3 regions of the Williamsia sp. R60 genome follow, and region 3 is predicted to be linked to each of the others. Evidence: predicted binding sites of a transcription regulator. Region 3 holds the regulator's gene; each other region holds the start of a gene.
What was found. The regulator LexA, encoded in region 3, represses DNA repair genes until DNA is damaged. The targets are predictions, from matches to a motif close to CGAACANNTGTTCG.
Positions count from the first base shown of each region.

Region 1: the regulator LexA is predicted to act here: its motif matches at 7,460-7,473, upstream of ACVWY6_RS02650 (DUF222 domain-containing protein).
Region 2: the regulator LexA is predicted to act here: its motif matches at 6,042-6,055, upstream of ACVWY6_RS06205 (SAV_6107 family HEPN domain-containing protein).

Region 1 is NZ_JBSSGR010000001.1:605,940-616,128, forward strand. Features, by position in the region: gene ACVWY6_RS02615 (flavodoxin domain-containing protein) at 1-309, opposite strand, end outside; gene ACVWY6_RS02620 (DUF5302 domain-containing protein) at 563-724, shown strand; gene ACVWY6_RS02625 (CoA-acylating methylmalonate-semialdehyde dehydrogenase) at 823-2,343, shown strand; gene ACVWY6_RS02630 (acyl-CoA dehydrogenase family protein) at 2,367-3,518, shown strand; gene mmsB (3-hydroxyisobutyrate dehydrogenase) at 3,515-4,384, shown strand; gene ACVWY6_RS02640 (aldehyde dehydrogenase family protein) at 4,529-5,962, shown strand; gene ACVWY6_RS02645 (acyl-CoA dehydrogenase family protein) at 6,046-7,224, shown strand; gene ACVWY6_RS02650 (DUF222 domain-containing protein) at 7,582-8,793, shown strand; gene ACVWY6_RS02655 (MarR family winged helix-turn-helix transcriptional regulator) at 8,917-9,417, opposite strand; gene ACVWY6_RS02660 (AurF N-oxygenase family protein) at 9,560-10,189, shown strand, end outside.
Region 2 is NZ_JBSSGR010000001.1:1,373,399-1,383,587, reverse strand. Features, by position in the region: gene ACVWY6_RS06230 (peptidoglycan D,D-transpeptidase FtsI family protein) at 1-1,898, opposite strand, end outside; gene ACVWY6_RS06225 (hypothetical protein) at 1,982-2,839, opposite strand; gene rsmH (16S rRNA (cytosine(1402)-N(4))-methyltransferase RsmH) at 2,836-3,780, opposite strand; gene mraZ (division/cell wall cluster transcriptional repressor MraZ) at 4,028-4,459, opposite strand; gene ACVWY6_RS06210 (DUF3040 domain-containing protein) at 4,840-5,253, opposite strand; gene ACVWY6_RS06205 (SAV_6107 family HEPN domain-containing protein) at 5,426-5,980, opposite strand; gene ACVWY6_RS06200 (GNAT family N-acetyltransferase) at 6,114-6,695, shown strand; gene ACVWY6_RS06195 (phytoene desaturase family protein) at 6,692-8,299, shown strand; gene ACVWY6_RS06190 (carotenoid biosynthesis protein) at 8,296-9,132, shown strand; gene ACVWY6_RS06185 (LppM family (lipo)protein) at 9,187-9,915, shown strand; gene ACVWY6_RS06180 (glycosyltransferase) at 9,936-10,189, shown strand, end outside.
Region 3 is NZ_JBSSGR010000004.1:270,336-280,524, forward strand. Features, by position in the region: gene miaA (tRNA (adenosine(37)-N6)-dimethylallyltransferase MiaA) at 1-304, shown strand, start outside; gene dapF (diaminopimelate epimerase) at 332-1,216, shown strand; gene hflX (GTPase HflX) at 1,262-2,698, shown strand; gene ACVWY6_RS20210 (acyl-CoA dehydrogenase family protein) at 2,785-3,927, shown strand; gene lexA (transcriptional repressor LexA) at 4,033-4,752, opposite strand; gene ACVWY6_RS20220 (LysM peptidoglycan-binding domain-containing protein) at 4,975-5,499, shown strand; gene nrdR (transcriptional regulator NrdR) at 5,595-6,044, shown strand; gene hrpA (ATP-dependent RNA helicase HrpA) at 6,076-9,924, opposite strand; gene ACVWY6_RS20235 (aminotransferase family protein) at 10,068-10,189, shown strand, end outside.

The DNA of each region.
Region 1 (10,189 bases), on a different contig from region 3:
GCCGCCGCGGTTGTAGGTGTCGTCGTAGACGCTGTCGCCGAGGCCGAACATGGCAAAGCGGAGACCGTCGAGGGCGGGCTTCTCGTCGTCGAGGGCCTCGGCGAACGGCTCGGCTCCGGTGGGCAGTTCGCCCTCGCCGTAGGTCGAGCAGACCACCACGTAGAAGTCCTCGGCGGAGAGGTCTTCGACGGCGAACTCGGACATGTCGTACATCGACACGTCATGGTTCTCGGCCAGCACGTCGGAGATGGAATCGGACACCACTTCAGCGGTTCCGGTCTCGCTGCCGTACAGGATCACAACAGACATTTTATTTCTCTCTCCATCCGGTCTCGTCGGCAACTGAGGGTACCCTATGTTGCGGTAGGTGCCGGGTGCCCGATCAGCGATTTTAGCGATCGACGGGTCAACTGCACAGCCCGTGCCGCCTGGGGATCGAGCCGTCTGGTGGCCTGCGTGTCGGTACGGCGCGGGGACCGCTTCTGCGCAGGGATAATCACCTGACATCGTCGGCTCGGCTCGATACGCTCCGGGAGACGATGTTCAAGCAAAGGAGCGGTCGATGGCCGAAGATTCAGAGACCAAACGTAAGTTCCGAGAAGCATTGGAGCGCAAGAAGAATCGCGATCTGCCCACCGGTGATCACAAGGATTCGGCATCCAAGGCGTCCGGCCAGCACGGGCCTGAAGGTGGCCCGCATCAGTTCCGGCGCAAAACCGGGTAGTTCCGAACAGGTCATCTGCTGCCGGGGCTCGCATTACTAGGAAGTCCTAGTATATAGTGACGGGGACAACACGGCAGTAGATGACTTGTGAGGACCCCATGACCAGGCAAATCGACCATTTCGTGGACGGCGCACCGCTCGCCGGTACCAGCGGGCGCACCGCAGATGTGATGGATCCCAGCACCGGCAAGGTGCAGGCGACCGTTCCGCTGGCCAGTACAGCCGAGGTCGACGCTGCTGTCGCCGGCGCCGTCGAGGCGCAGAAGATCTGGGCAGCATGGAACCCGCAGCGTCGCGCTCGCGTGATGATGAAGTTCGTCGCACTCGTAAACGAGCACATGGACGAACTCGCCGAGTTGCTCTCCAAGGAGCACGGCAAGACCGTTCCCGATGCCAAGGGCGACATCCAGCGCGGCGTCGAGGTCATCGAGTTCTCGATCGGCATCCCGCACTTGCTGAAGGGTGAGTTCACCGAAGGCGCCGGAACCGGCATCGACGTGCACTCGGTGCGTCAGCCGCTCGGTGTGGTCGCAGGTATCACCCCGTTCAACTTCCCGGCCATGATCCCGCTGTGGAAGGCCGGCCCCGCGCTGGCGACCGGAAACGCGTTCATCCTCAAGCCGTCCGAGCGCGACCCGTCGGTGCCCGTGCGCCTGGCCGAACTGTTCCTCGAGGCCGGACTCCCCGCAGGTGTGTTCCAGGTCATCCACGGTGACAAGGAAGCCGTGGACGCGCTGCTCAACAACGACGACGTCCAGGCCTACGGTTTCGTCGGCAGCTCCGACATCGCGCAGTACATCTACTCCAGCGCGGCCGCCAACGGTAAGCGTGCACAGTGCTTCGGTGGCGCCAAGAACCACATGATCATCCTCCCGGACGCCGACCTCGACCAGGTCGCCGACGCCCTGATCGGTGCCGGTTACGGCAGCGCCGGCGAGCGCTGCATGGCGATCTCGGTGGCCGTGCCCGTGGGCGAGGCGACCGCCAACCGCCTGCGCGAGAAACTGGTCGACAAGGTCAACGCGCTGCGCGTCGGTCACAGCCTCGACATCAAGGCCGACTACGGCCCCCTCGTCAGCAAGGCTGCGCTCGAGCGTGTCAAGGACTACATCCAGCAGGGTGTGGACGCCGGCGCCGAACTCGTCATCGACGGTCGCGAGCGCGCCACCGACGACCTGACCTACGACGGTCAGAGCCTGGAAGAGGGCTACTTCATCGGGCCGACCCTCTTCGACCACGTCAAGAAAGATCAGACGATCTACACCGACGAGATCTTCGGACCGGTCGTCTGCATCGTCCGTGCCGCAGATTACGAAGAGGCCCTGGCGCTTCCGTCTGAGCACGAGTACGGCAACGGCGTCGCGATCTTCACCCAGGACGGCGACGCGGCCCGCGACTTCACCGCCCGCGTCCAGTGCGGCATGGTGGGCGTGAACGTGCCCATCCCCGTGCCGGTGGCCTACCACACCTTCGGTGGCTGGAAGCGTTCCGGATTCGGCGATCTGAACCAGCACGGGCCGGCGGCGATCCAGTTCTACACCAAGGTCAAGACCATCACGACTCGGTGGCCGTCCGGCATCAAGGATGGCGCCGAGTTCGTCATCCCGACCATGGACTGAGAGACCGGCCGGTGTCTTTCGACATGGATGACGATGACAAGGTCATCGTCGACACTGCCTCGGCGTTCGCGCGCAAGAGGCTCGAGCCACACGCCCTCGACTGGGATGAGCGCAAGCACTTCCCGGTCGAGGAGCTTCGCGAGGCCGCCGAACTCGGTATGGCGGGCATCTACACGAGCGAAGACGTGGGCGGAAGCGGTCTGCGGCGGATCGACGGCGTACGGATCTTCGAGGAGTTGGCGAAGGCCGATCCCACCACGGCGGCCTTTCTGTCGATCCACAACATGTGTACGTGGATGGTCGACTCGTACGGCACGGACGATCAGCGCACCACATGGGCGGTCAAGATGGCCTCGATGGAGGCCGTCGCCAGCTACTGCCTGACCGAACCCGCGGCCGGAAGTGACGCTGCGGCGTTGCGTACCAAGGCAGTTCGCGACGGCGACGACTACCTGCTGAACGGGGTCAAGCAGTTCATCTCCGGCGGCGGCGTCTCTGACGTGTACATCGTGATGGCCCGCACGGGTGCGGAGGGTCCCAAGGGGATCTCGACGTTCATCGTGCCGGCCGACACGCCTGGACTCTCGTTCGGCGCCAACGAGCAGAAGATGGGCTGGAACGCACAGCCCACCGCTCAGGTCATCATGGAGGACGCGCGGGTACCGGCGGCCAATCTCCTCGGTGGCGTGGAGGGTACGGGCTTCGGCATCGCGATGAACGGACTCAACGGTGGTCGCATCAACATCGCCGCATGTTCGCTGGGTGGTGCCCAGGCGGCGTACAACAAGGCCATCACCTACGTGTCCGACCGAGAAGCGTTCGGCGGCAAGCTGATCGACGAACCGACGATTCGGTTCACGCTTGCCGACATGGCCACGTCGTTGGAGACCTCCCGCCTCATCCTGTGGCGGGCCGCCGATGCGCTCGACGCCGGTCATCCCGACAAGGTCGAGCTGTGCGCAATGGCCAAGCGGTATGTGACCGACACCTGCTTCGACGTCGCCGATCAGGCGCTGCAGTTGCACGGTGGATACGGATACCTGCGTGAGTACGGTCTGGAGAAAATCGTCCGAGACCTCCGGGTGAACCGAATACTGGAGGGCACCAACGAGATCATGCGGGTTGTGATCGGCCGCGCAGAGGCGGACAAGTCGACAAAGGGGCAATACCTATGAGCACCATCGCGTTCCTCGGTCTGGGCCACATGGGCGGACCCATGGCAAAGAACCTGGTCAAGGCCGGGCACACCGTGCACGGATACGATCCGTCGCCCGAGGCTGCAGTGGCTGCCAAGGAAAATGGTGTGGAGGTGTTCGCGGGGGGCATTGAGGCGGTTGCCGATGCCGACGTGGTGATCACCATGCTCCCGCACGGCAAGGCCGTCATCGAGTGCTACGAGCAGATCCTGCCCGGCGCCAAGACCGGTGCGCTGCTGATCGACAGCTCCACGATCTCGGTCGACGACGCCCGCAAGATCCACCAGCACGCGGACGACCACGGGTTCGCGCAGATCGACGCCCCGGTCTCCGGTGGTGTGAAGGGTGCCGACGCCGGGACGCTCGCCTTCATGGTCGGAGGCACCGAAGAGGCGTTCGTCGCCGCACAGACCATTTTGGAGCCGATGGCCGGAAAGGTCATCCACTGCGGTGACCCCGGCAGTGGCCAGGCTGCGAAGGTCTGCAACAACATGGTGCTCGCCGTGCAGCAGATCGCGATCGGTGAGGCTTTTGTGCTCGCCGAGAAGCTGGGGCTGCAGGCGCAGGCGTTGTACGACGTGATCACCGGCGCCACCGGTAACTGCTGGGCCGTGCACACCAACTGCCCGGTTCCGGGTCCGGTGCCGACCTCGCCGGCCAACAACGACTTCAAGCCGGGGTTCGCCACCGCACTGATGAACAAAGACCTGGGGTTGGCGATGGCGGCGGTGGAGTCCACCGGCGCGACCGCCCCTCTCGGAGAGCACGCGGCCACCCTGTACGCGGACTTCGCGCAGGACAACGCGGGTAAGGACTTCAGCGCGATCATCGAGACGCTGCGCTGAGACGTAGGGCGTTGCGTTGAAACGCTGCCTTCGGGTGCGGAAAAGTCGACCGACCGAACGCTAGTACGGCCGTTTTGCCCGCTGAATCGGTCGATGCGTGAATGATGGGAGGGACGCCCGCCGACGATCCCGAGGAGCACCCCCATGGCACCAACCCACACGCAGAAGTTCTACATCGACGGACAGTGGGTGGACCCGGTGTCCACCTCGACCCTCGACGTCATCAACCCGGCAACCGAAGAGGTCGTCGCCACGATCGCCCTCGGCGACGAGAAGGATGTCGAACACGCTGTCGCGGCGGCGCGCAAGGCGTTCGAGACGTTCTCCGAGACCACCCGCGAAGAGCGTATCTCGTTGTTGGAGAAGATCATCGAGGTGTACTCGCGCCGCCTCGGCGACCTCGCCGAAGCGGTGAGCATCGAGATGGGTGCTCCGGTGAGTCTCGCGCAGGGAGCGCAGGCGCCCGCAGGCCTGGGCCATCTCATGTTCGGCCTGGAAGCACTGAAGAACTTCGAGTTCGAGGAGAAGGTCAACTCCACCACGGTGGTCCGCGAACCGGTCGGCGTCTGCGCACTGATCACCCCCTGGAACTGGCCGCTGAACCAGATCGGCGCCAAGGTGGCCCCGGCTCTGGCCGCCGGTTGCACCGTGGTGCTCAAGCCGTCCGAGATCGCCCCGCTCAGCGGACTGGTGTTCGCCGAGATCCTGGATGAGGCGGGCGTGCCGCCAGGCGTGTTCAACCTGGTGAACGGCGATGGCCCGACCGTGGGTGTGGCGTTGTCCTCGCATCCGGAGGTCGACATGGTCTCGTTCACCGGGTCCACTCGCGCGGGCATCGAGGTGGCCAGGAATGCGGCTCCCACGGTCAAGCGTGTGGCGCAGGAACTCGGTGGCAAGTCCGCCAACATCATCCTCGACGACGATGCGCTCGCCGACTCCGTGGCGCGTGATGTCGCGGCGATGGTGGTCAACTCGGGCCAGTCGTGCAACGCGGGATCACGCATCCTCGTTCCGGCGGGGCGGATGGACGAGGCAGCTGGGATCGCCAAGGAGACGGCGGCCAAGGTCGTTGTCGGATCGCCCGCGGACGAGAACACGCAGATCGGACCGGTGGTCTCGCAAGCTCAGTTCGACAAGATCCAGCGGCTCATCGAAACCGGTGTCGACGAGGGAGCCGACGTGGTCGTCGGTGGTCCGGGCCGCCCGGACGGCGTCGACGTCGGCTACTTCGTCAAGCCGACGGTGTTCGCGAACGTCACCAACGACATGACCATCGCCCGCGAAGAGATCTTCGGTCCGGTGATGGTCCTCATCGGGTATCAGGACGAAGACGACGCAGTCCGTATCGCCAATGACTCGAGCTACGGGCTCGGCGGCATGGTCTCGTCCGCGGACACCGATCGCGCGCGCAAGGTCGCCCGCAAGATGCGTACCGGAACCGTGCACATCAACGGTGCCCCGCTGGCCATGGATTCACCGTTCGGTGGTTACAAGCAGTCGGGCAACGGCCGCGAGTTCGGCAAGTTCGGTATGGAGGAGTTCCTGGAGGTCAAGTCGATCTTCGGGGACAACGCGTAGCCCGGGAGGGCGTTTCGCCTCGTCCGGCCATTCGAGTTCGCTAGAGTAGAACGTGTTCTAGTTTTCTTGCGAATGGAGTGGCCATGGGTCAGGTGCTCGACCGGATCGAAGAACATGCCGAGGAGATCCGCGCTGCGGGCGTCGAAGGCGACGAGTTGATGCGCCTGCCGGATTCCTCCGCGCAGCGGTTGCGGGAGTCGGGAGTGATCCGGCTCCTGCAACCGGTCGAGCACGGCGGGCTCGCTGTCCACCCCCGCGAGTTCGCCGAGACGGTCATGGGCGTCGCGGCCATGGACGGGGCCGCGGGCTGGGTGTCCGGAATCGTCGGAGTGCACCCGTGGGAGTTGGCGTTCGCCGACCCCAAGGTGCAGGAAGAGATCTGGGGCGACGACCCCGACACCTGGGTGGCCTCGCCCTATGCGCCGATGGGTGTGGCCAAGCCGGTCGACGGCGGGTATGTACTCAAAGGCCGTTGGTCGTTCTCCTCCGGCACCGACCACTGCGATTGGATCGTCCTCGGTGCGATCGTGGGCGACGCAGACGGCAAGCCGGTGATGCCGCCGACCATTCTGCATGTCTTCCTGCCGCGCGCCGACTACATCATCATCGACGACTCGTGGGATGTGGTGGGCCTGCGTGGCACCGGCTCTAAGGACGTGGTGGTCGACGGCGCCTTCATCCCCACCTACCGGACCCTCGACTCGGCAGACGTGATGGACGGTAGTGCGCCGCGGGCGGCCGGTCGCACCGAGTCGACCTACCTGATGCCCTTCAGTTGTATGTTCCCCCTTGGCATCACGTCGGCGGTGATCGGTATCGCCGAGGGTGCGCTGGCGTGTCATATTGCGGCGCAACGGGATCGGGTGGCCATCACCGGCCAGAAGATCAAAGAGGATCCGTACGTCCTCTATGCCATCGGCGAGTCGGCCGCCGAGATCGCGGCGTCGCGGGCGGCTCTGCTCGAGACGGTGGATCGCTTCTACGACAAAACCGAGGCGGGCAAAGAGATCTCGTTCGACGAGCGGGCCATCGGGCGGCGCACCCAAACCGCTGCTGCCTGGCGGGCGGTGCGGGCGGTCGACGAGATCTTCGCGCGGTCGGGCGGCGGCGCTCTGCACCGGAAGTTCCCCATGCAGAGGTTCTTTCGTGACGCGCACGCCGGACTCGCCCATGCCATCCACGTGCCGGGTTCGATCTTCCATGCGTCGGCGCTCACTCAGCTCGGCGGTGAGCCCCAGGGCATGATGCGCTCGATGATCTAGTGTCCGGCGCCGGAGATCCAACGGCTCTCTGGCGCAGGACGCTGGTCGAACGCATGTGGGTCTGGTCGGGGGGCCGCCGTGAAGTAGTCCGATCACGTCGCGTGGCGCGTGTGCCTTTTCTTCGCTTTCCGGCGGTGTCGGTAGCCCCTGATATCATTCCGCCAGGGACCTCTTGCGCAGCGGTTTGGAACCAGAGATGTTCTCTCTCAACAGAATTCATTCTCTTTTGACCTTGCGAACATGTGTTCGAAGAGGTAATCTGGAGTCAGTTGATCGGTCGGGGGGTTCCGACTAGGTGATTTCACGCGTATTCCCGGTCAACTGTTCTGGTTTGTGTTGTCTCCGAGGGGATTCGGTATGCGACTTGTTGACATGGTCGACGGAGTGATCAGTGCGGTGATACCAGATGATCCGCCGGCTCTTATCGCCGTCGTCAGGGATCTGATCATGCTGCGCAATGCTGCAGAGTCGCAGTTGGTGGTAGCAGCGGTAACCATCGACCGCCTGGGTCTGGCTAAACAGTCGGGGTCCACGACGTCGAAATTGTTGCAGGCCAACGGCGCCGCACCAGCTGCGGCTTCGCGGTGGCTACGAATAGGTGCAGGGCTGGCCGGCCTGGATCGCACTGCCGGCTACTTCCGGGACGGGTTCTTGTCGACCGAACATGTGGATGCGGTGGTCAAAGGTGTGGGGCATATCGGAAGCCGGTCCGAAGTGCCCGTGTCGGTTGAGCAGTGGTCAGAGTTCGAGCGAACCCTGTTGAGTCATGCCATTTCCGGGGCGTCTCCTGCCGAGATCGAGAAAGTGGCTCGGCGTCGGGGCAACGGTGTGGCCAAGGATTCTGGCGGACTTCCGCCGGCTGAGGATCCATCGTTGAACGTCTCGGACTACGTCGTCAGCGAGGGCCGTCTGATCGGGCGGTTCAATCTTGATGGGCAGATCGGGGAGAAAATGTTCTCCGCCTTGGACTTCTGGTCCAAGGCACGTCCAGAGCCCGATGGCTCCGACGATGCCCGGACACCACCTCAACGCCGCGCTGACGCCCTACATCGGTTGTTGGATTGCGGGGGAGGTGGGCAAATGATCGTGTCAGCACCCAAGACCGAGGTGGCGATCACAGTTCCGGCTGATCATCCTGATCAGGCGTCACTGCGGTGGATGGGACCGGTCGCCGAAGCCACCGCCACCCTGCTCGCCTGTGATTCCACGATTACCACGGTCACCCTGGACGGCCAAGAGGTACCGGTCGATTTGAGTCCACCGAAACGGTTGTTCACCGGCCTAGTGCGCAAAGCAATCATCATTCGCGATGCGTGCTGTGTGAAATGTGGTGCGCCAGCAAGCTGGTCGGACTGTCATCACATCGAACACTGGGCCGACGGCGGGGCGACGACCCTGGAGAACGGGTGTCTGCTGTGCCGCACCTGCCACCGGGCGGTCCACCACACCGACTGGGACATCACCATGGGAACCGACGGGCACCCGTGGCTGATCCCACCCGCCGACATCGACCCGATGCGCAGACCACTACCGGCCTACAACCGTCGAACACTCACCCTGGCAGCCTGACCCGGGCCGCTACCCCCAGCGCACCCGAGCCGTTCTCAGGACCGCGCACGCACAGTTGACAACTTCATAGTGTGAGGGCCGTCCGGCGAACTGCACGTGCGGACGGTGCGGCAGTAGTGGTGCTCAGATGTCTCCCGAGTGCTTTCGGACGGCATTGATCGATTTGACCAATGCCGCCGATTGCGCCTCGGTCATCCCCACGTCGCCGAAGACCTCTCGGTTGAGGGCGAGGGTCGCCTCTTCGACTGTCGTGCGGCCTGATTCGGTGATCTCGACCAGAGTGGTGCGGCCGTCGGTGGGGTGCGGCACCCGCCTGACGAGTCCGGATTCCTCGAGGCGACGGATCGCATGGGTCACCGAGGTGACGTGTACCTGAAGCCGGTCGCTCGCCTTGGTGATGGGCAGTGCGCCGCGACGGCTGAAGGCCAGTAGCCGGAGGAGCTCGAACCGCGAGAAGCTCAATTCCCAGGGCTTGAGTACCGATTCCACCCTTGCCAGCAAGATCTGGTGCACCCGCATCACCGAGGTCACCGCCTGCATACCGCCGGCCACATCACCCCAGCCGGCGTTCTCCCAGTTCTTTCGGGCCTCGGCGATCGGGTCGGGTCTGACGTCGCTGGACATGCCCCCATTCAACAGCAGTCGAGCGGGCGTTTTCGCGTCTCCGTATCCGTGGCGCCGTTACCGCCCATGCATGGCACAGTGATCATTGACACATTCGAGACAGGGGCCTAGCGTCGGAAACACCTGAGAGCTAGGAGGCTCGATGTCAGCACCAGCACGAGAAGCCATCGCGAACAGATTGCTGGCGGGTTCGGTCAAACGCTCGTATTCGCCGGTCGTCGACCTGGATTGGGATGCCCCACTCGACCCGGCCAAGTACTTCCTCCCACCGCGGGTGTGCAGTCTCTACGGCACCGAACTGTGGAACGGGCTCACCGAGGAGCAGCGGATCGAGGTCTCGCGGCAGGAGATGGCCAACATCCTCTCGGTCGGGATCTGGTTCGAAAATCTTCTGAATCGGGCTCTGCTGCAACGGCTCCTGTCCGAAGATCCCGCATCGGCGCAAACCCACTACGCGCTGACCGAGATGGGTGATGAATGCCGGCACATGGTGATGTTCGGACGCGCCATCGAACGAAGCGGCGCGCGGCCCTACGGATTGCTGTGGTGGGAGCGGTTGATCATGTCGATGCTGCCCTTCGCGATGCGGGGGTCGCTGTTGTGGGTCGCGGCGTTGGTGGGAGAGGAGATCTTCGACGCCTTGCAGCGCGAGATGCTCGACGATCCCGAGTTGCAGCCACTGGTGTCGCGCCTGATGCGGATCCATGTCACCGAGGAATCCCGCCACATCGGATTCGCCCGTGACGCGGTGGTCCGTCGTCGCGCCGTGCGA
Region 2 (10,189 bases), on a different contig from region 3:
GTGCCGTCACTGCTGCGGGTGGGGGCGTCGAGCATGATCCCGATGACGTATCGGGGGTTGTCGGCCGGGGCGATCCCGGCGAATGTGATGTTGTAGCTCGACTGCGAGTAGCAACCGCAATCGGGGTCGACCTGCTGGGCGGTACCCGTCTTCCCGCTGATCTGATAGCCCGGGACCTCGGCTTTGGCGCCGGTACCCATCTGAACGCCCATCGGGTCGTTCTGGATGGTCGCGCGGAACATGTCCCGCACCGTTCGAGCCGTCTGCGGGCTCACCACCTGCACACCTTCGGGCGCCGGCAGCTGGCCGTCCTGACCTGTCCCCTCGATCGACTTGATGATGCGGGGCGGAATGCGCAGACCGTCGTTGGCGATCGCCTGGTACATCGCTGTCATCTGCAGCAAGGTCATCGTGAGGCCTTGTCCGATGGGCAGATTGGCGAAGGTGCCTCCCGACCACTGGGACCGTGCCGGCACCACGCCGGCGCTTTCGGCGGGGAGCCCGACGTCTGATCGCTGACCGAGGCCGAATCGTTTGACCATGTCGGCGAACCGGTCCTCACCCACCTCATCGGCGAGCATGAGTGTTCCGACGTTCGATGACTTACCGAAGATTCCCGTGGTGGTGTAGGGCTCGACACCGTGCGCCCAGGCGTCTTTCACCGTGACATCGGCCATGTCGATACTGCCCGGCACCTGATGCACCTCGGTCGGGTTGGTGATCCCGTATTCGATGGCGGCAGCCGCCGTGACGATCTTGTTCACCGACCCCGGTTCGAAGGGCGAGGTGATCGGCAGGTCGCCCAGCTGCGCGTTGTCCTGCTCATCGAGCGGCTTGGCGGGGTTGAAGGTGCCGTCATTTGCCATCGCGAGGACCTCGCCCGTCTTCGCGTCGAGCACCACCGCCGACGCGTTCTTGGCCTTCGACAGTTTCTTGGCCTTCTCGACCTCGTTCTGGACGTACCACTGGATGTCGGAGTCGATGGTTAGTTCGACGGTGCCACCGTCGACCGATGGATGCAGGTTTCTCGAGCTGCCGGGGATCACTGCGCCGTCGGAGCCGCGGTCGTAGGTTCGCGATCCATCGGTGCCCGAGAGGATGGAATCCATGGACGACTCCAGCCCGATGAGACCGTTGCCGTCGAAGTCGACGTCGCCGACGATGTTCGCGGCCAGCGACCCACCCGGGTAGAGGCGCACGTCCTGTCGCTCGGACCCCACCTCCGGGAATTCGTCGATGATCTTGCCTGCAGACTCGGGGCTGATTGCCCGGGCGAGGTACACAAAGTTCTCGTTGCTGCGCAACAGCTCTTTGATCGAATCCTGGTTGTACTCACTACCCAGTTCCGCACTGATGCCCGCCGCGATCTGGTCGATGCGTTCGTCGACACCGGGCAGGCTCGGGTTCTTCTTGTTCGCCTCTTCGATCTCCTTGCGGACCTTCACAGGCTGAAAGGTCAGGGCACGGGCGTCATCGGTGTATGCGATCGCCTTCCCGTTGCGGTCCTCGATCGCGCCGCGCTTGGCGGGGAGCACCTCGGTGACCGCTCGCTGACTCGCCGCCTCTGCGGACAATCCCGAGGCATCCACGACCTGAAGCATCACCATCTTGATCGCGACCACCGCCACGATCAGGACGATCACCAGGCTGGCGAGCCGATGCCGCACCAGGAACTGGCGTCCGGCCCGCAGTGCCTGTTGATTCGAATGCTGGGAACCACCGATCGGGAAGCCGGACCGACTCGCCGCCGATCGTCCCGCCGCCACATTGTCGCCCTCGCGGGCGCCGGCTCCACTCTTGCCTTGCCGACCCCGGGGCCGCCGCGCCGCACCGGCGCGGTCTCGGCCGGTGGCCCGCTGGCGGGCGCGCCGATCGTGATCGCGTGTGGGGCGCGTCATCGCGGGTATCCGGGCCCACGACGCCCTTCGGCGGTGGCGTTCGTCGCTCGGGAGCACGTCATGGTTGTCAATTCTCTGCTCCGCTAACGGGTTTGCCCCGAATTTGCGCCCGGCGCGCCGCCGGTTGGGGGAAGAACATTGGTGAATCCGGGTGTGGTGGCCGGATTTGCCGGAGTCTGTGGCTGCGCCGGCATCGGTCCGCTGGTCGACTCCTCCGGGGACGCACCGTTCACGGGGGCACCCTGCTCGACCGGAGCGCCTTGCTGAATCGGGGTTCCTTGCTGAACCGGGGTACCCTGCTGGCCCGGTATCGGGGCAGGTGATGTCGACGATGGATCCGAGTTCGCCGAGGAGGTCGAACGCGGAGTGTCGTTGAGCGAAGGCGCTTTTGGTCCGTCAGCCGGTCTGATATCGCCGACAACCGTTGATCTGCCGTCGGTGCCGACGACCAGGCGCGGTACGTCCGTGACGGGGATCATCCCGAGACGTCCTGCCTTATCTGACAATTCGGGCGCGGAATCGCCTGACTCGTAGGTTTTGACGAGTGCGTTGAGACGGTCCGACAGCTGCTCGTTCTGCTCCCTGGCCACACCGAGTTGATACGAGTCCTGGGCCGATTTCGTCGACAGCCACAAGGTGAGGGCCAGGCCTGCCAACAGCAATCCGACCACCACCACCGCAAAGGGGATCCGCCGTGCGGCCTTGATCGGTGACGTGACGAGGCGAACAACAACATTCGAACCTCGTTCGTTCGCAACGGTTTCACCCGTCGCCCGCAGGGCGTCGCGTCGGTCACGCGACCGCACTGGCGCATTCGGCTCGCGCACAAGGCGTTTGCGTCGACGCTCGAGTGCCCTTTGCGCGGCCGCCGATCGCTGCCGGGTACCGGGCTCGGCCGTGCGACGACTCCGGGCACCGGGCTGATCATCGACTACGGTCACGGATTCCTCCTGGCGATTCGTTCGACTGCACGTACCCGCACCGAGGCCGAGCGAGGATTCTGCTCGATCTCGGCGTCCGAGGCACGCTCCGCTCCGCGGGTGATGAGCTCGAATTCGGGTGCGGTACCGGGCAAGTCGACGGGCAGCCCGCGCGGCGACGTGGATGTGGACCTGGCGACGAACTCACGTTTGACGATCTTGTCCTCGAGTGACTGGTAGGCCATGATGGCCAGCCGGCCTCCGACGGCCAAGTTGTCCAAGGCGGCAGGCAGCGCGTTGCGTAGCGACGTCAACTCACTGTTGACCTCGATCCGCAATGCCTGGAATGTGCGTTTGGCGGGATGTCCACCGGTTCGGCGCGTTGCTGCCGGAATGGCGCGGTACAGCAGTTTGACGAGCCGTCCGCTTGTCGTGAACGGCTCGGTCTCCCGCTCGCGCACGATGGCCGAGGCGATCTTGCCTGCGAACCGCTCGTCGCCGAATTCGGAGAGTATGCGCGCGATCTCCCCGTGTGAATACGTGTTGAGCACGTCGGCGGCGGTGAGGTCGTCGGCCGGGTTCATCCGCATGTCCAAGGGGGCGTCAACCGAGTAGGCGAACCCTCGTTCGGGTTGATCGAGCTGCATGGAGGAGACACCGAGATCGAACAATCCCGCGTCGTACGATCCGACACCCGCCTGCCGGAGCGCTTCGGCAACGGCGTCGTAGCGTTCGTGAACGAAAGTGATGCGGTCACCGAACGCCGACAGTCTGTCTCGGGCGAGTTCGAGAGCATTCTCGTCTCGATCGATCCCGATGATCGCGACACCGGGGAAGGTCTCGGCCACGAGTTCGGTGTGGCCGCCGGCTCCGAGGGTGCCGTCCAGATAGGTCGCGCCTGTGCCGTCGTCGTGATGACGGGTGAGTGCGGGAGTGAGGAGTTCGACCATTCGCGCCGCCATCACCGGGACATGCCCGAATCGGCCCTCGACGTGATCCACGGTACTGCTGCCCTTCGTGCGGTGTGGGTACCGGAAAGACCGGCACCGCGGCGTCGATGGAATGCCGAACTCCGCGTAGAGCCGAAGCTCGAGTGGCGGGTGGATCCTGGTCCCTGCCCGATCGGCGAACCTGGCGCTGGGGAAGTGCGTCAGGGTCGGATCGGGCAGAGGCCTCGATGCACCCACGTGAGTTCTCTTCTGGCCCGGCCTACAGAACCGTGTCCAGAGCGTCGAACCCAACGCTCGAATAGTTCTCCTCGTGCTCGTCCTGGTAGTCGCGCCAGGTCTGCGCGTCCCAGATCTCCAAGTGGCTCATGTTGCCGATCACCACACATTCTTTGGCCAACCCCGCATATCTGCGGTGGTCGACCGACAGGGTTATCCGGCCCTGCCCGTCGGGGCGTTGCTCATCGGTCGCCGAACTGAGTTGCCGCTGGAAGGCCCGGGCAGCGGGATCGTTCTTCGAGGCGGCCAGAACTCGTTTGGCCAACTCGTAGAAGTCATCTCGCAGGTACACGGCAAGGCTGCGGTCTTGACCTTTTGTGATCATCACGCCTCCTGCCAGTACGTCTCGGAACTTCGCGGGCAACGTGAGCCGCCCCTTGTCATCGAGCTTGGGCGTGTAGGTGCCGAGGAACATAGCGTCAGCCATGTCGACACCTCCAGCCCGAGGTCAGTGGGGAAAGTCCGGTTCTCTCCCACCAACGATCACCACTGTACCCCACAACACTCCACTTTCCACCCCAAAGTCCGCGTTGAACCCGACTGGTCGCCTAAAACTGCAGGTGAAAACCAAATCGACCGTGGGGGGTAAAACCTGCCATGGCGTGTCAGCGCCGGTTGACCAGCGCTAGAGCGCGACACAGGTGCCCCTCCAGTCACAACTGGAGGAGAAACTGGCCATGGTGGGAGAAAGTGGGGAATGGGGTGGAGAGTGGGCGCTCAGCCCTTTGAACAAACAAAAACCGCGTATCGCTGATGCGATACGCGGTTTGAGAGGTCTGTCGAGGGGCTTGCGGCCTACTCCTCTTCGAACCGACGATTGAAACGCTCTTCCATCCGCTCGGAGAACTTCCTCCCCCGTTGCTCACGTCCAGACGAGCCACCACGTGGCGACTGGGGTCCCGCAGCAGCATCGCGAGTCGGAGTTGATCCGGCACGCGATCCCCACAGGGCCAGCAGTCCGGCACCGAACATCACGAGGAAGCCGATCAGACTGATGATTGGGAAGCCGCCGAGTCGAACCTCGACGACAACCCCGCCGATCAGCAAGAACAAGCCCACGAGGAACAACACAGAGGCCTGTAGACGACGCCGAGCAGTGGAACCGCCGAAGCGACGCGACCGTACGTTCGAAGCAAACTTCGGGTCTTCGGCGTACAGAGCGTTTTCGATCTGTTCGAGCATGCGCTGCTCGTGCTCTGAGAGTGGCACCCGCCCCTCCTTCAGCACATGGTTTCGGTAGGGCTCACGGGGAGGCAGATTCCGGTTGCCCGAGTCCACTTTGGTGGGCTCACCTGAAATGATACGAGGTGTTGGGATTCTCGACCACCATTCCCTGGCACGAGTTGGTGAAGAAGGCTCTGAACGGCCGAAATTTGAGACATCAAGCCGCTCCCGCCGGAAAATTTGACGACTTTCCTTGCTCGCGACGCACGATTTCCATCTCGACAACGTGGAGGAACTCGTCGACACGGACACGCAGCTCGTCGATCTGGGCCGAATCGACGGCCCGGATGCCGGCTTCGGCGTCAGCGCGCAGCCGCGACAGACCCGCGAAGTAGGTTGCCCAACCGGTCATCTCCGGGAGGGCATGCGGCAGACGGGACCAGGCGCTGCGCGAGCCGCGACGGCGGGTGGGCCGTTCGGCCACGGCGAGCGCGGCGCCGGCGCCCCGAAGAGCGGCTTGGTAGAGGGCACTGAACTCGTCGGTGGGATCTGTGACGATGTCGGACTCGCGCAGCCGAACCTCGGCGCGCTCCAGGAGATCGCGTGCCGCGATGATCTGCGACGGCTCGAGCCTCGAGGCTTCGGACGTCCGGTTGCGAGCTGCGCCACGTGAACGCTGGGCGGTTGTCGGCGACATCTGCTCTACTCCCTTCTCCCGGAGGTGAACTGTGGAGGGTTCGGTCCGATGGCCCACGCTTCCCTCGTCGACCATCGGACCGTCCTCGCGTCTTGCGGGCAACGATGCGGCGTAGCCTTTGCGGAGGTTGAAGCCTCGAACACCCGTTCGACATATTCAATATACCTACGACGGTGTGAACCCTCAAGCGAAGAAGGCGGAAACTTCAGTGGCCATCCGGCTCGTGGACCTCGCGGCCCAAGATGCTCGGACGTGGCTCCCCGACGCCCTGACGGTGTATGTCACGGCGATGAACTATCCCCCCGGCACCGAGATGCAGCGTTCTCCGCTGTGGGAAGACCACGTGCACCGGCCCGGGTGGAAAGCGGTCGCTGCCGTCGACTCGCCCGAACGTGCCGGAGCCCGCGACAGGCTGGTCGGCATCGCATACGGCTATCGCGGTGCACGAGACCAATGGTGGAACCAGCAGGTACGTTCGGGGCTGGCCCGGGCCGGTTGCAGTCCAGAACGGATCGAAGCGATCACCGGCGACTATTTCGAACTGACCGAATTGCACGTCCATCCGTCTGCCCAAGGGCGGCAGCTGGGAGAAGCCATGTTGTCCCGACTCCTGTCCGACCGGCCGGAACCCCAGGTCCTGCTGTCCACCCCGGAAGTGACCGAGGAGAACAACCGCGCGTGGCGGCTCTACCGACGCCTCGGGTTCGTGGACGTGTTGCGCAGCTTCACCTTTTCGGGAGATCCCAGGCCGTTTGCGGTACTCGGCCGAACCCTCCCCCTCGGCCGATGACCGCCGGCATGATCGACACGGTCGTCATCGGCGCCGGGCACAACGGACTGATCGCGGCGTGCTACCTGGCCGCGGCCGGACAACGGGTTGTGGTGCTCGAACGCGACAGTGTGCCCGGGGGTGCGGTGTCCACGGTGGAGCGATTCCCCGGCTACAAGGTCGACCGCGGGTCGTCGGCACACCTGATGATCCGCCACACGCCGATCATCGACGAGCTGGGTTTGGCCGGCCACGGTCTGCGCTACGTCGACTGTGATCCGTGGGCGTTCTCCCCCGGGACCGCGGACGGGCCGCCGATCGTCTTCCACCAGAGTCTCGACCGGACGTGTGCGTCGATCGAGGCGGCGTGCGGAGCGGCTGACGCCGATGCCTACCGGCGCTTCGTGGCCGTGTGGGGGCCCCGATCGGACGCGATGATGTCGGCGTTCACCTCCTCGCCTTCTCCGATGGCCCTGGGCCGGGCCTTCTGGGGACTGACCGGCCGGATACCGGGCGGGGGTGGAACAGCCGGCATCGGCCTGTCCCAGGAATTCCTGATGTCCGGGAATGCCTTGCTGGACAACTGGTTCGAATCCGAACACCTCAAGGCCGCGCTGGCCTGGTTCGGGGCACAATCCGGGCCTCCGATGAACGAGCCCGGCAGTGCACCGATGGTCGGCTTCTGCGCTGCGATGCACACCATTCCGCCCGGCCGGGCCATCGGTGGCAGCGGGGCACTGAGCGAGTCGCTACTGCGCAAACTCGACTCCGATGGCGGCCAGGTGTTCCTGTCCGCTGCCGCAACGGCTCTGGAGCCCCGCGGCGACGGCTGGCTGGTCCGCAGCGCCGACGGCGGCGAGCACCGCACCAGATCCGTGGTGAGCGCCTGCCACGTACTGACCACGCTGGAGTTGTTGCGGGCCGGCGGTTTCGATCGCACCGCACTGGATCGCTGGCGATCGCAGATCCGGATCGGCAACGGCATCGGGATGGCCGTGCGGCTCGGCGGTACGGACGTACCGACCTACCCGGGCCTGCCTGCGGACACCGATGTGCATGCCGCACTCGGCCTGCTGGTCACCGACCGGGGGCATCTCGCGCGGGCGTACGCAGACGCCTCCGCCGGCGATCTCCCCACGCGCCCGGCCCTCATCGCGATGAGTTACTCCGCGATCGACCCCACACTGGCACCACCGGGACACCACATGACCAGCCTCTGGGCACAGTGGCATCCCTATCGGTTGTCGGGTGGGCGTAGTTGGACCGACCACGCTGACGAGGCCTCCGACGCGATCATCGCCGAATTGGAACGCCACGCACCGGGTTTCACCGACTCCATCGAGCACGTCCATGTCCAGACACCCGCGGATCTCGAGTCCGAGCTCGGCCTGACCGGCGGCAACATCATGCACGTCGAGATGTCGCTCGACCAGATGATGATCTGGCGCCCCCATCCCGAACTGGCCCGTCACCGGGTACCCGGTGCGGCCGGGCTCTTCCTTGCAGGCGCCTCGACCCACCCCGGCGGCGGCGTCTGCGGCGCAAGCGGCAGGATCGCGGCATCTGCCGTACTCGTCGATCGACGGTCGCCCCTCGCGAGGATCACTCGCGGCCGATGGGGATGACCTCCGGCGACGACACCCCGACGCGGGCGTCGACTCCGGGCGCCGCACTGCTGTGGCTGTCCACCGCATTGCTGGGCACATCCATAGCCGCCCAGATCGTCTACCCCCTGGTGGAAGGCGCCGCCCGCGACCGCGCGACCGTGGTGGTGGTGCTGGCCTCCGCGGCAGCCATGATCGCCCATTCGGCCGCCCGGCTGGGGGCACTGCGCACCGTGGGTGTGTTCGCGGCCACCGCCGGTGTCGGCTGGACGGCCGAGATCCTCGGCACCGCAACATCTTTCCCGTTCGGGGCGTACGAGTACGCAACCGGGCGCATCGGCCCGTCCGTTCTCGACGTACCGATTGTCATCGGCCTGGCCTGGACGGCCGGCGGCTACTGCATGTGGTGGATCAGCTCGCTGGTGACCTCGAACCCGGCGTGGCGGATTCCACTCGCGACCGTCGGGATGGTGGGCTGGGACCTCTATCTGGATCCTCAGATGGTCAGTGCCGGCCTGTGGACGTGGGATGACCGCGACAGCGGGCTACCCGGAGTCGACCAGATCCCACTGACCAACTATGCGGGTTGGGCGGGCGTGGCGGCGCTGATGTTCGTACTGCTCGCCGCACTCGATCGCGAACCCGTCGACACCACGCCGCCGGCCCCCATCACCCCTGTCGGTTGGTTCTGCTGGACCTGGCTCGGTTCTGCCCTGGCCTTTCTGGTGTTCCTCGATGATCCGGACCTGCCACCTGCGGTGCCCTACGGATTGATCGTGATGGGAGTGCTCGGTGTGCCTGCCGGATCGGCACTGTGGCGGCGGACGCGAAACCGTTCGCGGGACACGCTGTGAGTGCAAATGGCGCACCGGTGCCCGGATGCACCAGCCTGATGGAAAGATGATCGCGTGCCTGTGATCCAAACCCGCCCCCGTGGTCGCCGTACCGGCGGCCTCACGCTGGTCATGCTGCTGATGGCCCTCGTCGGGGCCCCACTCCTGGCGGCGTGTTCGGACTCCCCCGCCCAGTTCGGTGACCGCATGTGGGGCGCTCTTGTCCTCGCGGAGAAGGATGTCGGCCAGGAGAAGGGTCCCCAGATCGACGTGCCCCAGTCGCTGGAGACCGTGGTCAGCGCGACCGAATTCAAACGCGACGGACTGATCGGCACCCGTGCCACTTTCACCGAGGCGACTCTGGGCCAGTTCACCCAGCTGGGTGAACTCGTCGAAGATGCATATCCCGACGCGGCCGTGGCCATGGACCTGCAGGCTCAGCGTCGCGGCGACGCGGTCACGTTCCGCGGTACCGCCGACCTGCTGGGTCTGGCGCCCGGCCGCGACTATGTCGAGTTCTCGGTTCAGTTCGCCGGTCCGGTCAGCGCCACCAACGGACAACAGGATGGCGACGACGCGGTGTCGTGGAAGCCGGAGATCGGCAAGGCCTCCCCGATGACCGCGGAAGCGCGCTACGACGAACCCGGAACGGCGGCCTTCACCGGCTGGACTGGCCTGATGGCCGGCATCGCTCTGGCGGTGACCGTTCTCGTCGTCGCCCTGGCCTGGGTCAACCGGGACCAGTCCCCCCGTCCAGGTGCCCCGGCAAGGAGACCACGCGACAAACAGGGATCATCCCGCTGATCGGCAACCTCGCGGCTGCGGTGTCCATCGTCAATCTTGTTCTGACAGTGGTGAACACCCGGCGGTTCACCGATCTCGCAGCCGACGCCGACGCGGTGGTCGGGGCGGTGTGGGTGTGCGTCCCGGCACGCGACGAGGCCGAGCGGATCGCCGACCTGGTGGACGACCTGAAAGTCCAGCACGCGATGGCGGACCTGCGCGTGCTGATCTGTGATGACGATTCCACCGACGGCACCGCGGAGGTGGCCGTCGCGGCAGCGGCCGGGGATCCCCG
Region 3 (10,189 bases):
CGAGCGGATCGAGCGACGCACGAGTGCGATGTTCGGATCGGGCTTCGTCGACGAGGTGGAGACACTGCTGTCGGCCGGCCTCCGGGACGGTGTCACCGCGGCTCGCGCCATCGGATACGCACAGGTCATGGCCGCCATCGACGGCGAATACGACGTGGCCCGCGCGCAGGAGCTGACCTTCATCGGTACGCGGCGTTACGTACGCAGGCAACGGTCCTGGTTTCGCCGTGACCCTCGCATCCACTGGCTCGACGCCTCGTCGCCGGACCTCACGGGTCAGGCGCTGCGCGCGGCAGGCAGATGAGGAGGTCGGGCGCGTATCGTTGACACAATGTTCGCACGCGTCGACTTCGTCAAAGGGCACGGCACACAGAACGATTTTGTGCTGTTGCCCGACCCCGGCGTGCAGTTGGACCTCACCCCGGAGTTCGTCTCGGCGCTGTGTGATCGTCACCGTGGCATCGGGGCGGACGGGGTCCTCCGGGTCGCCACAGCCGGGGCACTCCGCGACGCGGGTGTGCTCACAGCGCTCGGCGCCGGCATAGCCGACGACGATTGGTTCATGGACTACCGCAACGGCGACGGCTCGATCGCGGAGATGTGTGGCAACGGTGTCCGGGTGTTCGCGCATTTCCTTGCCGCGCACGAGCTCGTGTCCGAACGCTCCTTCACCGTCGGGTCGCGCGCGGGTGCGCGGCCGGTGACGGTGCACGCTGTGACGGGTTCGTCGGCCGACGTCACCGTGAACATGGGCCCAGCCCGTCTCGGCGTCGACAGCAAAGCCCAGATCGACGGCCGGCGGTACGCCGGGGTGTCGGTGGATGTCGGCAATCCCCATCTGGCGTGCGTGGTCGACGGGTTGAAGCCGCAGGATCTGGCGGACATCGATCTGTGCGGGTCGATCACGTTCGACAACACAGTCTTTCCCCATGGTGTGAACATCGAGCTGATCACCGCACCGTTGTCGGCAGGCGCTGCGGACGCCGAGATCACGATGCGGGTCCATGAACGCGGAGTCGGTGAAACCCGCAGCTGCGGTACCGGAGTCGTCGCCGCCGGCGCCGCTGCTCTGCGGTTCATGGGAAGGTCCGAGGGGACGGTACTCGTCAACGTTCCCGGGGGTCAGATCACGGTGACGGTCGATGACGAGAACACAACGCTGCGCGGCCCGTCGGTACTCGTCGGCGCCGGAGTGCTCAACGAGGGATGGCTCTAAAATCGGTATGCACCACACCTACCCGAGTGTCACCATGGTGATCTCATGACCGAAAACAACAAGGCCGGCAACGATCAGCGCGACGCGCCGACGATCGGCGAACTCCAGCTCGACGAACGCAGTTCGCTGCAGCGCGTCGCCGGATTGTCCACAGAGCTCACCGACGTCACCGAGGTCGAGTACCGCCAGCTACGACTCGAACGGGTTGTCCTGGTCGGGGTCTGGACGCAGGGCAGCACCACTGCGCAGGCCAATTCGAGTCTCGCCGAACTCAAGGCCCTCGCCGAGACGGCTGGGTCGGAAGTTCTCGAAGGTCTCATCCAGCGTCGTGAAAAGCCCGACCCGGCAACCTATATCGGGTCCGGCAAAGCTCACGAGCTGCGTGAGATCGTCTTGGCCACCGGCGCCGACACCGTCATCTGCGATGGCGAGCTGACCCCTGCTCAGCTGACCGCTCTGGAAAAAGTGGTCAAGGTCAAGGTTGTCGATCGAACTGCGCTGATCCTCGACATCTTCGCCCAGCACGCGACGTCGCGAGAAGGCAAGGCGCAGGTCGCGCTGGCACAGATGGAGTACATGCTCCCGCGGCTTCGTGGCTGGGGTGAATCCATGTCCCGGCAGGCGGGTGGCCGTGCCGGCAGCAATGGCGGCGTCGGACTGCGCGGACCCGGTGAGACGAAGATCGAGACCGACCGCCGACGGATCCGCGAACGCACAGCGAAACTGCGGCGCGAGATCCGCGAGATGAAGACGTCACGAACCACCAAGCGCGCCAAGCGAAAGCAGGCTGCCGCGTCAGCGGTGACCATCGTCGGGTACACGAACGCCGGCAAATCGAGTTTGATCAACGCGTTGACCGGATCGGGCGTGCTGGTCCAGAACGCCTTGTTCGCAACCCTCGATCCGACAACCCGTCAGATGTCCCTCGAGGATGGCCGTGAACTGGTCATCACCGACACCGTCGGATTTGTCCGGCATCTGCCCACCCAGCTGGTCGAGGCCTTCCGTTCGACCCTCGAGGAAGTCGCCGACGCCGATCTGCTCCTGCACATCGTTGATGGTTCGGACCCGGTTCCGACCGACCAGATCATGGCGGTGCGGAAGGTGATCGAATCCGTGCTCGAGGAGGAGAATGCAACAGCTCCGCCCGAACTGCTCGTGATCAACAAGATTGATGCCGCCGACCCGCTGGTACTGGCGCAGCTCAAAGGGCTGTTCTCGACAGCTGTGTTCATCTCGGCGGCCACCGGCGAGGGCATCGACGTACTCCTCGATCGCATCCGGGAGTCGGTGGCCAGGAACGACGTGCACGTCAGTGTCCGGGTGCCGTATGAGCGTGGCGACCTCGTGTCCCGGATCCATGCCGAGGGTGACGTATTGACCGAACGTCACGAGGCGGACGGGACTGCGATCACCGCCACGGTGCCTGCCGCGCTGTCGCGCCAGCTGGCATCTCTGGCCATTCCCGAGTCAGCCGAATAGCCCTCCGAACTGCAGCTTTGGGCCAGATGTAGAATCCGGTTACAGTTGGATATCCAACCAATGCCACCTGTAATGGAGACCTGACGATGGAACGCACCCTTTTCGAGCCCGAGCACCTTCTCTTCCGCGATTCGTACCGGAGCTTCCTCGAACAGCACGTGGCGCCGAACCACGAACGCTGGGAAGAGCAGAACCTGGTGGACCGGGATGTCTGGGTCGAAGCAGGCAAGAACGGATTCCTCGCGGTGGAGGCGCCCGAGGAGTTCGGCGGCGGGGGAGTCGACGACTTCCGTTACAACACCATCATCGACGAAGAGACCGTCCGCGGCGGCTACAGCGGTATCGGCTTCGCGCTGCACAACGACGTGGTGGCGCCGTACCTGCTCGACCTCTGCAATGACGAGCAGAAGGCACGCTGGCTGCCCGGCTTCGTCTCCGGTGAGCTGATCACCGCGATCGCGATGACCGAGCCCGGCACCGGGTCCGATCTCCAGGGCATCAAGACCAACGCCAAGAAAGACGGCGACAACTGGGTGCTGAACGGTTCCAAGACGTTCATCACCAACGGCATCAACGCGGACCTCGTCATCGTGGTGGCCCGCACCGACCCCGAGGCCGGTGCGAAGGGGTTCAGCCTGCTGGTGGTCGAGCGCGGTATGGAGGGATTCGAACGCGGCCGCAATCTCGACAAGGTCGGGATGAAGGCGCAGGACACCGCCGAGCTGAGCTTCGACAACGTCAAGGTGCCCGCCGAGAACCTCCTGGGCGAGGAGGGCATGGGCTTCATCTACCTGATGCAGAACCTCCCGCGCGAGCGCCTGTCGATCGCTGTTGTGGCGGCCGGTGCCATGGAGTCGGTTCTCGAGACGACAATCCAGTACACGAAGGACCGCAAGGCATTTGGCCGCCCGATCGGTAGCTTCCAGAACTCGCGGTTCCTGCTCGCCGAACTGGCGACGTCCACCGCTACCACCCGTGTGTTCGTCGATCGGTGTATCGAACTGCTGAACGAGAAGAAGCTCACCGTTCCGGACGCGGCGATGGCGAAGTACTACGCCACCGAGAACCAGGTCCACCTCATCGATCGTTGCCTGCAACTGCACGGCGGCTACGGCTACATGCGTGAGTACTCGGTGGCCAAGGCCTTCCTCGATTCACGCGTGCAGACCATCTACGGCGGCACCACCGAGATCATGAAGGAAGTCATCGGCCGAAGCCTCGGGGTCTGAGTACGTTTCATAACTACGCGAAGTGGGGTGCACCGGAAGGTGCACCCCACTCGTGTCTGCGTAGTACCCGCGTTTGTTCGGTTGCCGAGGATGTTGCCGGACGCCTCAGAGGCGCCGCATCACCGTGACGACTTTGCCCAACACAACGGCGTTGTCGCCGGGGATGGGGTCGAACACCGGGTTGTGCGGCATCAGCCACACCGCATCCTTGGTGCGTTTGAACGTCTTGACGGTCGCCTCCCCGTCGATCATGGCCGCAACGATGTCGCCGTTGTCTGCGACATTCTGCTGCCTGACGACCACCCAGTCGCCGTCACAGATGGCGGCATCGATCATTGACTCGCCGACCACCCGCAGGAGGAACAAAGATCCTTCACCGACAAGCTCTTTCGGTAGCGGGAACACGTCTTCGACGGCTTCCTCGGCCAGGATCGGCCCGCCGGCCGCGATGCGGCCGAGGACCGGAACGAACGTCGGTGTCGGCAGGGATTCGTCGGGTACCTGGACCTGGCCGGCCGCCGTGGCCGGATTGAGGTCGGTGTCCTGGATGTTGACCGCCCGGGGACGGTTGTTCTCGCGCTGGAGGAATCCTTTGCGCTCGAGGGTGCGGAGCTGATGAGCGACCGACGACGTGGAGGTGAGGCCGACGGCATCACCGATCTCGCGGATTGACGGGGGATAGCCGCGTTCGCGGACCGACGCCCGGATCACCTCCAGTACGGCTTTCTGGCGCGGGGTCAGCGACCCCTCGGCCAGCGGTTCGGAAGTGACCACCGTCGCGGCCGCCGCGTCCGGCGGCGTCCGGGTGTCTGTCGTATCGGCCATCAGGTCCTCCAGTTCGTACGGTGTCCGGCCAAGGTGTCGTAGCTGTCGAGAGAAGAAAACGCACACGTTGTTCGTTGGATTATGGGGATCACGCTAATGCAATCTGTCACAACTCTCAAACATTTGTTCGATTGGGCGTGGCGTGTGTCGGACCCCCGTGATACAACTCGAACATTCGTTCAATCGAACGAGTGATCGAACTGTTGACCCGAGGATCGAACAATGACTGCAGCCACCACCATCAGCCGCCCGGCCGCTGAGCGGCCCCGTCGCCGGCTCGCCCGAGTCGGTGGGCCCGTCGCCTCCGATCAGTACACCCGCACGGCGCGAGCGCGTGTCGACAGTACTCGCCGGCCGGCCGACCGCAGGCTCGCCGCAGACCGCCGTGTTGTGGTGGGCTGCTCCGAGCCTGGCAGTTACGCACCGTCGGCTGCCGTCGTCGAGCGCGATGTGTATTTCCGCCGACGTGCCTGGGCCGGGGCCGCCGTGGTCGGAATCGGCCTGATGATGCTCGTGTTGTTCCTCATGTTCTTCGGCCGGGTTGTCGAGAGCGGTGCCGCTCCGGCGAACACCGGGACGGCGGTCGTCCACGTGCAGTCAGGAGAATCGTTGGGCGACATCGCCTCTCGAATCGCTCCCGAGATGCCGACCGAAGCGGTGGTGGAGAAGATCATGGACCTCAACGCGATGAGCAATTCAGCGTTGTCGCCCGGGCAATCCCTGGTGACGCCGATCTACGCGCGGTAGCTGCAGTGCTGGGGCAAGCAATCGGCCGGGCGGTATCCTCTACAACAGAGTGTCCGGTCATTCCGACGGGGCCGCTGACGTCCGAGGAACCCTGCATGCACTGCCCGTTTTGCAAGAACGAGGACACGCGGGTCGTCGACTCACGGGTGGCCGACGAGGGCCAGGCGATTCGTCGTCGGCGGGCCTGCTCGCAATGCGGACGGCGGTTCACCACGGTGGAGAGCGCAGTCCTTGCGGTCGTCAAACGCAACGGCGTCACCGAACCCTTCAGTCGCGAGAAGGTGATGAGGGGCGTGAGGCGCGCCTGCCAGGGCCGTGCGGTCGACGATGACCGGCTGCACCTGCTCGCGCAGCAGGTCGAAGAGGCCGTCCGCGCCTCAGGATCGGCCGAAGTTCCCAGCAACGAAGTGGGCCTGGCGATCCTGGGCCCGTTACGGGATCTCGACGAGGTCGCTTACCTTCGCTTTGCGTCGGTGTATCGCTCGTTCGACTCAGTCGAAGACTTCCAGAAAGAGATCGACGATCTGCGAGCGGCCAAACCCTGACCGCCTTTCGTCCGGCAGTGGTGCCGCCGGATCAGCGCAGTTCCCGGATGGCCTTGATCGCCCGTTTCTCCGACACGGGATACGCAGTACGCAGGTGCTGTGCGAACAATCCGACTCTCAGTTCTTCGACGATCCATCCAGCTTGCTCGTTGACTGCGTCCCGGCGACCGGGCGGCACGTGTCGCAGGTGATCAGTCCACGCCGACACCACCCGGTCGATGGCCGCCATCGCCTGGGCATCGCGAGCGGCGCCTGCCGGGAGCTGTTCGAGCCTCGACCTCGCAGCATCGAGGTAGCGGGGGATCTCCGCGAGGTGTTCGTCGCGTGTCGCAGAGACGAATCCGTCGAACAGCAGCTCGTCCAGCTGGTCCCGCACGTCGTCGGCGGCGATCGATCTGCCGGCCGCGGTAATCGCCGTTCGTAGGGGCGCCACGCGGGTCAGGATCGTCGCCACCCTGCGTAGTTTCTCCGTTGCCCTCCCGGTTGCCTGGCGGGCCACATTTTCCCGAAGTGCAGCGAATTCGCTTGGCGTCCAGACATTCGGCGGGTTGGGTACAAGGTCCACCACGGCAGCCCGAACGCAATCGGCCAGAAGAGCAGCGGTGTCCGGGTAGGGGCTCTGGCTGAGGGCGAGTCGCTCCGCGGTGCTCAGAGTCGAAGTCACCGACGGTCGTAGTGGCGGAACGCTGGAGACGATCATCTCGACAACAGCGTCGTACATGTTCGCAGCCTGCTCGGCCTGGGTGGGCACGGCGACCACCGTGAAACCACTGCCCCGGCGGGTCAGGGCGGGATAGCTTGTGATGTCTTGGCCGGCAACAGAACTGCGCAATGTGCGGCTGATGTCTCCGAAGGTGTCCGCGGTCCACGTGGTGGCCACAGGTCGGGATGCGGTGCCGGCCTCACTCTCCAGAGCCGCGCGAGATCTACCGGCCAGTCGATCCTGCAGTTCGCGCAGCGACTTGGAACGTCCGAGAACTTCGCCGTCGGTGGTGACGGCGGTGAAGGTCATCCGCAGGTGGTCGGGGAGTGCGGCCAGTCGTAGATCTGACGCTGCGACGTCAACACCTGTGCGCACACGGATCTCGGCGGCCACCGCCTCGGTGACAGGTTTGCTCCTCGGTGTCACCGACTCCAGTATTCGCGCGGCCAGGTCGGGGGCCGGTCCCACTTGCCGCCGTAGGGATTTCGGCAGGGTGCGGATCAGCTCGGTGATCAGCTCCAAGCGCATGCCGGGGACCAGCCAGTCGAACCCAGAGGGCCGGGCACGCACGAGCAGCGACAACGGGATGAGCACACTCACGCCGTCATCGACGGTGCCGGGCTCGAACCGGTATCTCAAGGCATAACTCGTGTCTCCCTGACGCCAGTGGTCGGGAAAACCGGCCGGGTCGGTGGCGGCAGTGTCGGCCACGAGGTCGGCGGGATCCAGATCCAGCAAGGTGGGGTCAGCTTTGCGTGCGGTCTTCCACCACGTGTCGAAGTGTCTGCCCGACACCACTTCTCCGCCGATGTGTCGGTCGTAGAAGGCGAAGAGCTGGTCGTCGTCGACGATGACGTCGGTGCGCCTCACCCGATGCACCGACTCCTCTGCGTCCTCGAGCAACGCGCGATTGCGGTGGAAGAACGGGTGTTGTGTACGCCAGTCACCCTCCACGAGCGCGTGGCGGATGAACAACTCGCGGGCAACCGCGGGATCGATCGAGCCGTAGTTCACCCGTCGTTTGGTGACCAGCGGGACGCCGTAGAGGGTGACCCGCTCGTAGGCCATGGCCGCTGAGTGTTTCCCGGACCAATGAGGCTCGCTGTATTGACGTTTGACGAGGTGCTCGGCCAGGCGCTCGGCCCATTCCGGTTCTATGCGGGCGGCGGTACGCGCCCAGAGCCGAGAGGTCTCCACGATCTCGGCCGCCATCACGAACCGTGGTGGTTTCGACGAGAGATGAGATCCGGGAAAGATCATGAACTTCGTGCCGCGAGCGCCCAGGAACTCCTTGGCGTCCCCCTCGCGGACGCCGATCTGGCTGAGTAGACCGGACAGGATGGATTGATGAATCGATGCCGCCGATGGCGATTCATGGTCGGGTGCGGTCACCGTCGCAGGAACCGACCACCCGAGGTCCTTGGCGATCCGGACCAGCTGCGCGTGCAGGTCTCGCCATTCGCGGATTCGCAAGCTGTGCAGATACTCTCGACCGCACCGCTTCCGGAACTGGTTCGACGACAACTCCGAGCGGAGTTCATCCAGGTAGGTCCACAGATTCAGCAGGGTCAGGAACTCAGACCCCGGAGCAGCGAAGCGTGCATGCGAGGCATCGGCCGCCTGGCGATGCTCGGCCGGTCGCTCGCGTACGTCCGGAATCGACAGTGCGGCCGCCAACACGAGCATCGGGCCGACCACGCCCTGTTTGTCGGCCTCGACCAGCATGCGCGCCAGCCGCGGATCGACAGGTATGCGAGCGAGCGACCGTCCGATCGGGGTGAGTCGGCGCACGGGGTTGTCGGCCGAGGCAGGTTCGAGCGCCCCGAGTTCGTCCAGTAGTTGCTGGCCGTCTCGGATCGCCCGCTGATCCGGCGGCTGTACAAACGGGAACCGGCCGACGTCGCCGAGCCCCAGAGAGGTCATCGTGAGGATCACCGACGCGAGGTTGGTGCGCAGGATCTCGGGCTCGGTGTACTCGGGCCTGCTCTCGAAGTCCTCTTCGCTGTAGAGCCGGATGCACACACCTGCGGCCACGCGGCCACACCGCCCCGCCCGCTGCCGTGCGCTGGCCTGCGAAATCGGCTCGATCGGCAGCCGCTGCACCTTGGTGCGCGTGGAGTAGCGCGACATCCGGGCGGTGCCGGCGTCGATGACGTAGTGGATTCCCGGCACGGTCAGCGATGTCTCGGCAACGTTGGTGGACAACACGATTCGCCGACCTCGGTGACTGGAGAACACCTTGTGCTGGTCTGCCGCCGACAGTCGGGCGAACAGCGGGACGATCTCGATGCCACGGGATTCAAGGTGCGCAAGCGATTTCGCGGTATCGGTGATCTCGCGTTCGGTGGGCAGGAACACCAGGATGTCGCCTGGGCCGTGAGAACACAGCTCGTCGACGGCGGCCCCGATGGCCTGTAGCTGATCGAGGTCGGCTTCGTCCTCGTCATCGACCACGAGTGGGCGATAGCGGATCTCCACCGGATAGGTGCGGCCGGACACCTCGATGATCGGCACCGGCGCGTCATCGGTCGCGAAGTGGTCGGCGAACCGGCCGGGTTCGATGGTCGCCGAGGTGATGATGATCTTCAGGTCGGGGCGGCGTGGCAGCAGTTGCTTGAGGTAGCCGAGGATGAAGTCGATGTTGAGGCTTCGCTCGTGGGCCTCATCGATGATCAGGGTGTCGTACTCGCGGAGCATCCGGTCCTGGGACAATTCACGCAGCAGTATGCCGTCGGTCATCACCTTGACCAGCGTGTCGTCGCCTGCCTTGTCGGTGAAGCGCACCGAATATCCGATGACGCCGCCGAGGTCGGTCCCGGTTTCCTCGGCGATCCGTTCGGCAACCGACCGCGCAGCGAGTCGGCGAGGCTGAGTGTGACCGATCTTGCCGGCCAGTCCGCGCCCCAGCTCGAGACAGATCTTGGGAAGCTGTGTGGTCTTACCGGAACCGGTTTCACCGGCGACGACAACAACTTGGTGCTCCGAGATCGCCTCGGCGATGGCATTGCGGGCCTCGGACACCGGCAGTTGCGGCGGGTAACTGATCGTGGGGACGAGCGCGCGTCGGCGCTCGATCACAGCCGGATCCGGCCGGTCGGTGCGAGTGGAGCGGCTGGTCGGACGTCGTCGCCGTTTACGCCGGGCGGACTGTTCCGGCTGGTTGGACGAAGTCGACATAACTGATCAAGCCTACCTGAGCGGCGGATCCGGCAATGTCCGGCGGACCCGTGTCCCCGCTCCCGGCGCGCCCGAACACGGATTGACACGAGAGTGGCTGCGGCCCCGGAGGAAACCAGGGGGACACCAGGCATGATGTTCACATGACAGTCTCAACTTCTGCCGGTCTCTGGCACGGATTCGCCGACATGGGCGCAGTGAGCACCACGGGACCCTTTGTGGTCACCAAGGGTGAAGGCGTCCACATCTGGGACGACAAGGGGAA